DNA from 3 places in the Pantoea alhagi genome. Region 1 is predicted to be linked to each of the others. Evidence: predicted binding sites of a transcription regulator. Region 1 holds the regulator's gene; each other region holds the start of a gene.

Region 1 (3,279 bases):
GCTGTTAAACAGCGGGGCATGCGCTTTAAAAACGTCCCAGGAGCCGTCAATTATGCTGAAAAGCCAGCGAATTCAGTTAATAAGCGTAACCGTAAGAAATGTTTCAAAGGGTGAACCAGTCGCCCCGTCGCTGGTAACGATGCCATACCCACCCCAGCGTTAACCCACGTAGCAGTAAAAAAACGGTGACAGCCAGCCAGAGACCATGATTGCCCAGTTGCGGAACAGTTAACAGCGTCAGGCCAAACCCCAACGCCGCCAGCGCCATGCTGTTGCGCATTTCTCGTCCACGCGTTGCGCCAATAAACATGCCATCCAGCAGATAGCACCAGACGCCCACAACGGGTAACAGCATTTGCCACGGTAAATAGCGATCCGCCAGCACTTGCAGCTGGGGCAGAGAGGTAAGCAGCGAAACAATCTCCCTGCCCCAAAGGGCATATCCCACGGCAAATAACAGCGCTACCAGCCCCGCCTGACGACAGGCTGCAATCCATACCTGACGTAGCTTAGCGCTGTTGCGTGCGCCAAAAGCCTCGCCTGAAACCGCCTCAACCGCATAGGCAAAGCCATCCAGCGCATAAGCGGTAAAGGAGAGGAACATCAGCAATACCGCGTTGACCGCCACGACCTCGCTGCCCATGCGCGCACCCAGAATCGTCACCGAGGCAAAACACAGCTGCAGCAATAGCGAACGCAGCATAATGTCGCGGTTCAGCCGCAGTAACCGGCGCGCATCGCCTTTCAGTCCATTTTTCAGGTGCGCAAAGGTGATCTGACGCAGGCGCAGCACATGCCATACCAGACCCAGCCCCACCAACAGCGTTATCGCTTCTGCAATTGCGGTAGCCGCCGCCGCTCCAGTCACGCCCCAGCCAAGGCCGATAACAAACCACAAATCCAGCAAAATATTAACCAAATTGCCGACAATCAGCAGAATAACAGGCGCGCGCGCATACTGGACGCCAAGCAGCCAGCCAAGTATTACCAGGTTTGCCAGCGTTGCAGGCGCGCTGAGCCAGCGAATATGAATAAAGCGCTGAGCCTGTTCCAGCACCGCCGGACTGCCGCCAACCAACTGCGCCGCCAGAGCGCTTAGCGGCCCACGCAGCAGGATAAACATTATCCCGGCGATAATGGCAATGAATAAGGGTTGTATCAGGGCGCGAGCCAGTGCCTGCTTATCGTTGGCGCCAAACGCCTGTGCGGTCAGCCCGGTGGTACTCATTCGTAAGAAAAGCAGCAACATAAAAACAAAGCTGGTAGCCGTAGTGCCTACGGCAACGCCGCCAAGATAAACGGGGCTGTCGAGATGACCAATAACGGCGGTATCCACCAGACCCAGCAGGGGGACGGTAATATTTGAGAGGATCATCGGCAGCGCCAGCCGCCAGAGGTGTTTATCGGTCACAGAAAAGAAGTGCATGGCAATCCGCAGAAAAAATATGGCGACAAGCCACAGCGGTTATCGCCGGAATCAGGACTACAGGGGAAGTAAGTGGCAGCCAGCAGGCCGCCACTGAGTCATTACAGCCAGTCGCCGTTACGAATAACGCCAACGGCCAGACCTTCGATCGTCAGCGTCTGCTGTTGCAGATCGACCACAATCGGCTGGAAATCATTGTTTTCTGGCAGCAGCTGCACAGTATTGCCCTGACGCTTCAGACGTTTCACAGTGACTTCATCATCAATGCGCGCCACGACCACCTGGCCGTTACGGACATCCTGCGTTTTATGTACTGCCAGCAGATCGCCATCCACAATACCGATATCTTTCATCGACATACCGCTGACACGCAGCAGAAAGTCTGCGTGAGGCTTAAACAGATTAGGGTCAACCTGGAAGCGGCTTTCGATATGCTCCTGCGCCAGCAGCGGTTCACCGGCGGCAACGCGGCCAATCAGCGGCAGGCCGTTTTCTTCTTCGGCCATCAGACGGATACCGCGCGAAGCGCCAGACACCATTTCAATCACGCCTTTACGCGCCAGCGCTTTCAGATGTTCCTCTGCGGCGTTAGGGGAGCGAAAGCCTAACTGGGCGGCGATTTCCGCACGTGTTGGCGGCATACCTGTCTGATTAATGTGATCGCGAATCAGGTCATAAACCTGTTGCTGCCGAGCCGTTAAGGTTTTCATCCCGCCCCCTGGTTGTTTATACAGTCGCTGTGAGTATATACAGGTATTGGTGGAATGGAAACCGAAAGCTGTGTAAAAAACAACTCTTTATCCATTATGGAAACCCTATCGAATATATGACCACAGCAGGGTTACCCAAACAAAAAGGGCCATTATGATGCTGAGCAGTACCGCCGCTGACCCCATATCTTTAGCCCGTCCGGACAGCGGATGAAGCTCACTGCCGATGCGGTCCACCACCGCTTCGATAGCGCTGTTAAGGATTTCGACGATAATAATGAGAAACACAGAGCCAATCAGCAAAACGCGCGTGATGGCATCAACATCAAGCCAGCAAGCGATGAGCACCGCCGCCAGCGCCAGCAGCGTTTCCTGGCGAAACGCCGCTTCATGCTGCCATGCTGCCCGCAGGCCTTTCCAGGAATATCCGGCCGCCTTAATGATGCGGGTAAGGCCCGTTACGTTATTTGCCATCTTCAGGGAACCCTTTGCAATGTTTAACGTCAATGTCAGGGTGCAGCACTAATTGCAACACCACAGATCTTCAATGCGCTTTCTGGTATGCTTGCGGCGCTTTGCTAACAAGAGGCTTCATGTTGTCTATGTCAGGTTGGCGTAAACTTTATTATAAGTTACTGAATTTACCACTAACATTTTTAGTTAAGAGTAAGGCAATTCCGGGCGATCCGGTATCAGAACTGGGAATCGATACGTCGCGTCCCATTATGTATGTGCTGCCTTATGATTCAAAGGCCGATCTCCTTGCGCTGCGCACCCAGTGTCGCCTGCACGATCTGCCCGATCCGCTTGATCCGCTGGAGATAGACGGCGCGCTGTTGCCGCGTTACGTCTTTATTCATGACGGCCCACGCGTGTTCCCCTATTTTGTGCCGAATCAGGAATCAGTGAAACTGTTTCACGACTACCTCGATTTGCACCGTAATAACCCGAACCTCGACGTGCAGATGGTACCGGTTTCGGTGATGTTTGGCCGTGCGCCGGGCCGTGAGGTGCAGGGCGAACAAACCCCTCACCTGCGCGAGCTGAATGGCGTACAGAAATTTATTGCTGTGCTGTGGCTGGGGCGCGATAGCTTTGTGCGTTTCTCACCGATGGTTTCTCTGCGTCGTATGGCGACAGAAC
Region 2 (3,279 bases), 1.4 Mb from region 1:
TCCTTAACCGCTTACCCTGACCGCCGCCGCTGCCGCAACCGCGCGACTAACCGCTTCCTCAACGCTTTCTGCAGTGGCCAGCGCTACGCCCATGCGCCGTTTGCCGTCGATGTCCGGTTTAGCAAACAGCCGCAGCTGTTGACCGGCACCTAATGCTTTTTCCACATCGCTATAGCTGACATTGTTGCTCTGCAGCTCCGGTAAAATAACCGCTGACGCGGCGGGGCCGTACTGACGAATCGCCCCAATCGGCAGGCCTAAAAAGGCACGTACATGCAGGGCAAACTCAGAGAGATCCTGTGAAATCAGCGTTACCATGCCGGTATCATGCGGGCGCGGCGAAACTTCGCTAAAGATCACCTCATCACCGCAGACAAAGAGCTCAACGCCAAATAACCCAAAGCCACCCAGCGCCTTAACCACTTTTTCAGCGATCTGCTCAGCGCGTGCTAATGCCAGCGGGCTCATCTGCTGCGGCTGCCAGGATTCACGATAATCGCCATCTTCCTGACGATGGCCGACAGGCGCGCAGAAGTGGATGCCGTCCACGGCGCTTACGGTAAGCAGGGTAATTTCAAAATCAAATGTTACCACGCCTTCAATAATGACTTTTCCCGCTCCGGCGCGTCCGCCCTGTTGCGCATAGTCCCACGCTTTTTCCAGCTGTGACGCATCACGAATAAAACTTTGGCCTTTGCCGGAAGAGCTCATGACCGGTTTAATGATGCAGGGGAAACCAATCTCTTCTGCCGCGGCGATAAAAGCGGTTTTACTGTCGGCAAAGCGATAGCTGGAGGTAGGCAGGCCCAGCGTTTCAGCTGCCAGACGGCGAATACCTTCACGATTCATGGTCAGACGCGCCGCCTGAGCGGCTGGCACTACGCGCTGTCCCTGCTGCTCCAGCTCAATCAGCATATCGGTGGCGATAGCTTCAATTTCCGGTACCACAAAGTCGGGGCGCTCCTGGTTAATCAGCGCTTTCAGCGCTTCGCCATCCAGCATATTAATGACATGGCTGCGGTGGGCAACATGCATGGCCGGCGCATCGGCATAACGATCAACAGCGATCACCTCAACGCCCAGACGCTGACATTCGATTGCCACTTCTTTGCCCAGTTCACCTGAACCCAACAGCATCACGCGCGTCGCACCCGGACGCAGCGCAGTTCCAAGAATCGTCATAGTACCTACCTGAAAAGTGAAGAGTAAAAACGCGCGCAGTATATACGAAAACGTTTGCGTTGGCAGCTGCAGGGAAAACTTGATCTCACTGTTTGGCCTGTTATACTGTATAAAAATACAGTATAACCCGAGGTGAGTCATGGCTGTTGAAACCAAATTTGTTGTGGTCAGAAAAGGTGAAGAAAAAATGACATTTGCCAGTAAAAAAGAAGCAGACGCATACGACAAAATGCTCGATATGGCAGAAGCTTTTACTGACTGGCTGATACAAAGTGAACTGCCACTGGAGGAAGCGCAACTGGAAAAACTGGGGCTGTTCCTGGCAGAACAAAAAGATGCCGTTCAGCACATTTTGCGTACCAGCAAGCTGCCGGAAGCGCAGCCAGCGGTAAAAGCCGCGAAAGCTACCGCAACGGAAACAGATGACGGTAAAGCACAGGACGAAACGGCAAAAAAAGTACGCGCAGTGAAGGCCGCCTGATTGACCAGCCTGATTAACATTGCAGCCTGTTGAATATCAGCCACACTTTCCTGATAACGATCTTAAGCAGAGTGGGATGAGCGCTCCCGTCTCATCCCGTCCTGTTTTATACAGGACAGGCAGGGTGATGTAGCGATGTAGACCCACAGCTCCGATGGCGCGTTTTCGCTCAACCACGGGCGATCTTTGGCGCGAGCGGCCCGTTGCTAATCACCTGACGCTGCTCCGGAAATATCCGGCGCGGCGTTTTCTGCTATTTGCTCTCGCTTACGCTTCTTGACGTCCGGTGCTTCACACTAAGGCACACATCAAAAAAGGAGAGATTATGAGTAACTGGCTGCAGCAGGTGCAAAAAATGTTAAGCAATACGGCAATTGGCAACGCGGGCGCAAAAGCGCAGGGCGGCAGCGAAGGGTTAAGTAAAATGCTGGCGCCTGGCGCGCTCGGTGGCCTGGCCGGAATGCTTATCTCCAATAAATCTTCCCGTAATCTGTTAAGCAAATATGGCAAAAATGCGCTGGTGATTGGCGGCAGCGCGGCGGCAGGCGTTCTGCTGTGGAATAAATACAAGCAGCGGGTGCGCGAAGCCCATCAGGGTGAGCCTGAGTTTGGTCAGCAGGCGACACCGGTGGATCAGCGTGCAGAACGATTAATCACCGCGCTGGTGTTTGCTGCAAAAAGCGACGGACATATTGATGGCGAGGAACGTAAAGCCATTGAGCAAAATATCCATCAGGCAGGGTACGGCGAGCAGGCGGAGGCGCTGATTCAGCAGGCGATCAACCGTCCACTGGACCCGCACTGGCTGGCGCAGGGAATAAAAAACGAGGAAGAGGCGCTGGAACTCTATTTCCTGAGCTGTGCGGCTATCGATGTCGATCACTTTATGGAACGCAGCTACCTGAAAGAGCTGGGCGATGCGCTGAAGATCCCTGTAGATGTGCGCGAAGATATTGAGAAAGATATTCGTACCGAAAAAGAAAAACTTCCTTCCTGAACGCCGCAGTTAAGGCCTGTCGCAGTCTGGCGACGGGCTGCTACTTCTCTCTTACCTGCTTTTTACCGCTGCCGCTTGGCAATCATGGTCTTAACTGCCAACCTTAGTGTATGTCTGTCTGAAAACAGTAACCGTTATGATGCCACCGAAAGCGAAAAGAGTTCCTCACGAAATGACGCTGCATGATGATACGCGCGTCGATAATTACTACTGGCTACGCGACGATCAGCGTGAAGATCCAGAGGTACTGGATTATCTGCACGCTGAAAACAGCTATGGTCATCAAGTGATGCAGACCCAAAAGGCGTTGCAGGATCGCCTGCTGAAAGAGATGGTCGGACGTATTTCGCCGCAGGATTACTCGGTCCCTTACGTGAAAAACGGCTATCGCTATCAAAGCCGTTATGAGGCCGGTAACGAATACGCTATCTATTATCGCCAGCCAGCGGAGACCGAAACGCCGGAGGAGTGGGAAGTGCTGCTGGACGCCAACCGGCGCGCCGCCCACAGTGAATTTTATACCATGGGCTCGCTCGATATCAGTCCTGATAACCGCATTATGGCGCTGGCGGAAGACTTTCTGTCGCGCCGTCAGTTCGGTATCCGTTTCCGTAATCTG
Region 3 (3,279 bases), 1.9 Mb from region 1:
AACCTCAGAGAGGCATCGACATGCAAGTTCGTCAAAGCATCCACAGTGACCATGCCCGTCAGCTTGATACGGCTGGCTTACGCCGCGAATTTCTTATTGAGAACATATTCACGGCTGACAACTACACCATGACCTACAGCCATATTGACCGCATTATCGTTGGCGGCGTAATGCCGGTGCGTGAAAGCGTCACCATCGGCAGCGAAGTGGGCAAGCAACTGGGTGTGAGTTATTTTCTGGAGCGCCGCGAACTGGGCGTGATCAATATTGGCGGGCCGGGCCTGATTGAAGTTGATGGCAAAGCCTGGGAGATCGGCAATCAGCAGGCGCTCTATGTCGGCATGGGCGCGCAGTCGGTGGTGTTTAAAAGCGTAGATGCCAGCCAGCCCGCGAAATTTTATTACAACAGTGCCCCGGCCCATATGCGTTACCCGGATAAAAAAATCACCCTGGAAGAGGCCTCGTCTGCCACGCTGGGCGATCCCGCCACCAGCAACCGCCGCACCATTAATAAATTTATCGTGCCGGATGTGTTGCCAACCTGCCAGCTCACCATGGGCCTGACCAAACTCGAAGAAGGCAGCCTGTGGAACACCATGCCCTGCCATACCCATGAACGCCGTATGGAAGTTTACTTTTACTTCGATATGGATGAGGAAACCGCCGTGTTTCATATGATGGGCCAGCCGCAGGAAACGCGTCATCTGCTGGTGCATAACGAGCAGGCGGTAATTTCGCCGAGCTGGTCGATTCACGCCGGCGTCGGCACCAAACGCTATACCTTTATCTGGGGCATGGTGGGTGAAAATCAGGTCTTTGACGATATGGATCACGTCAAAGTCAGTGAACTGCGTTAACGACGATTACAGGAAGCAAAAAATGATACTGAATGCATTTAATCTCGAAGGAAAAGTGGCGCTGATTACCGGCTGTAATACGGGTCTGGGTCAGGGAATGGCTGTGGGGCTGGCGCAGGCGGGCTGTGATATCGTCGGCGTTAACCACTCTGGCGCGGATGACACTCCCTCGCTGGTGGAAGCTACCGGCCGCCGCTTTATCAACATCAATGCCGACCTGATGGACAGCAGCTGCATCCCGCAAGTGGTGCAACAAGCGGTTGCCGCCTTTGGTCGCATCGATATTTTAGTTAATAACGCCGGTATTATTCGCCGCCAGGATGCGATTGAATTCAGCGAGCAGAACTGGGATGACGTGATGAATATCAACAGCAAAACGGTATTCTTCCTCTCGCAGGCGGTGGCGCGTCAGTTTATCAGTCAGGGCAACGGCGGCAAAATCATCAATATCGCCTCCATGCTCTCTTTCCAGGGCGGAATTCGGGTGCCATCCTATACTGCGTCTAAAAGCGCGGTAATGGGCCTGACGCGGTTGATGGCCAATGAGTGGGCGGCACATAACATTAATGTTAACGCCATCGCCCCGGGCTATATGGCAACCAACAACACCGAGCAGCTGCGTAACGATGAAGATCGCAGTCAGGAAATTCTTGGCCGTATTCCGGCCGGACGCTGGGGTAAACCGGACGATATGATGGGGCCGGTAGTGTTCCTGGCTTCATCCGCTTCTGATTATGTTAACGGCTATACGCTGGCGGTCGACGGCGGCTGGCTGGCACGCTAATGGTTACCGGACAGGGCCTGGCTCTGTCCGGTATTCACTTTTGGTTACAGCGTCACAACTTCCCTTCTACTGTATAAATCCCCTATACTGGATAGATTGACAGTTATGTATCCAGGTTATCTCCATGACGGCCGAAGGCCACGTTATTTTCGCCATTGCCAGCGCTATTTTTGCCAAGCGCGCTGAGCTTACGCCAGAGCTGGCTAACGGCGACTGGTGGCACATTATTCCGGCGGTACTGCTGACCTGCCTGCTGCCTGATATCGATCATCCCCGCTCAACCCTTGGGCAGCGTTTTCGCTGGATTTCCCAGCCCATTGCGCGGGCGTTCGGGCATCGTGGCTTTACCCATAGTTTGCTGGCGGTGCTGGGCGGCATCGTGCTGCTACAGTTTAATCTGCCGCACGGTTCGCCGTTGCCGGGCGATGCCATGCACGGCATGGTATTAGGCTATCTCAGTCATATTGCGGCTGATATGCTCACGCCCGCTGGCGTGCCGCTGTTGTGGCCATGCCGCTGGCGCTTTCGACTGCCGCTATTAAACACTAAATCAGGCAACCAGCTGGAACGCCTGTTCTGTCTGGCGCTGGTTGCCGGGGCGTTATGGTTTCCGCCAGGCATGCCCCAGTTCGGTGCGGACGGCTGGCCTGCCCGCGTAATGAATAATGTGCAGACGGGCATCGATCGTCTGCTGAACTAAGCGCCTGCTGCATTTGCATACAAAATCAGACAAAAAGTTATAACCCATTCCATTCGGATCTAATAGCGTCAGGTGCTGACCTGATACCATTTCGCCATTGCGCAACACACTGCGCCGATAAAAACACTTCTTCCTGCCCCACAGGCTGCGTTTTAACGCGGCGGTGGGGTAATCTCATGGAGAAAAAAAATGAATGTTCCGCTTATTTTGAATATTTTGACGTTTATCGTCCTGCTGGTGGTGTTATCCCGGCTTGGCCGCCAGGGCTGGAGCCTGTCGAAAAAAGTATTAGTTGGTCTGGTCATTGGTGTGCTGTTTGGCCTGGCGCTGCATCTGATCTATGGAGACAACGCAGCGGTACTGAAAGAGTCGATTAGCTGGTTTAACGTGGTAGGCAACGGTTACGTTCAGCTACTGCAGATGATCGTGATGCCGCTGGTATTTGTCTCTATTCTCAGCGCCGTGGCGCGTTTACATAACGCTTCCTCACTGGGGAAAATCAGCGTGCTGACCATTGGCGTCCTGCTGTTTACTACCGCTATCGCGGCGCTGGTCGGGGTATTTGTCACTACCCTGTTTGGCCTGACCGCCGAAGGTCTGGTGCAGGGCGCGCAGGAAACGGCTCGTCTGTCGGCCATTCAGTCTAACTATGCGGGTAAAGTCGCCGATCTCAGCGCGCCGCAAATGCTGCTCTCTTTTATTCCGAAAAATCCCTTTGCCGATCTGGCCGGTGCTAACCCCACCTCCATTATCAGCGTGGTAATCTTTGCCGCTTTCCTTGGCGTTGCCGCTTTGCAGTTGTTAAAGGATGACCGGGAAAAAGGTGAGCGCGTCCTGAAAGCGATTGAGGTTTTACAGCTGTGGGTAATGAAGCTGGTTCGCCTGATCATGAAGCTGACGCCATATGGCGTGCTGGCGCTGATGACCAAGGTGGTCGC

What was found. The regulator LexA, encoded in region 1, represses DNA repair genes until DNA is damaged. The targets are predictions, from matches to a motif close to TNCTGTATGTACATACAGNA.
Region 2: B1H58_RS16045 (YebG family protein) is a predicted target of LexA. The motif match lies at 1,286-1,305, and genes of this name have one in related genera.
Region 3: B1H58_RS18265 (metal-dependent hydrolase) is a predicted target of LexA. The motif match lies at 1,727-1,746, and genes of this name have one in related genera.

Annotation. Positions count from the first base shown of each region.
Region 1 is NZ_CP019706.1:1,959,831-1,963,109, reverse strand. It holds gene dinF (MATE family efflux transporter DinF) at 104-1,426, opposite strand; gene lexA (transcriptional repressor LexA) at 1,528-2,136, opposite strand; gene B1H58_RS09200 (diacylglycerol kinase) at 2,242-2,610, opposite strand; gene plsB (glycerol-3-phosphate 1-O-acyltransferase PlsB) at 2,739-3,279, shown strand, end outside.
Region 2 is NZ_CP019706.1:3,402,983-3,406,261, forward strand. It holds gene purT (formate-dependent phosphoribosylglycinamide formyltransferase) at 4-1,182, opposite strand; gene B1H58_RS16045 (YebG family protein) at 1,322-1,663, shown strand; gene B1H58_RS16050 (tellurite resistance TerB family protein) at 1,989-2,660, shown strand; gene B1H58_RS16055 (prolyl oligopeptidase family serine peptidase) at 2,797-3,279, shown strand, end outside.
Region 3 is NZ_CP019706.1:3,867,668-3,870,946, forward strand. It holds gene kduI (5-dehydro-4-deoxy-D-glucuronate isomerase) at 21-857, shown strand; gene kduD (2-dehydro-3-deoxy-D-gluconate 5-dehydrogenase KduD) at 880-1,641, shown strand; gene B1H58_RS18265 (metal-dependent hydrolase) at 1,766-2,341, shown strand; gene B1H58_RS18270 (L-cystine transporter) at 2,531-3,279, shown strand, end outside.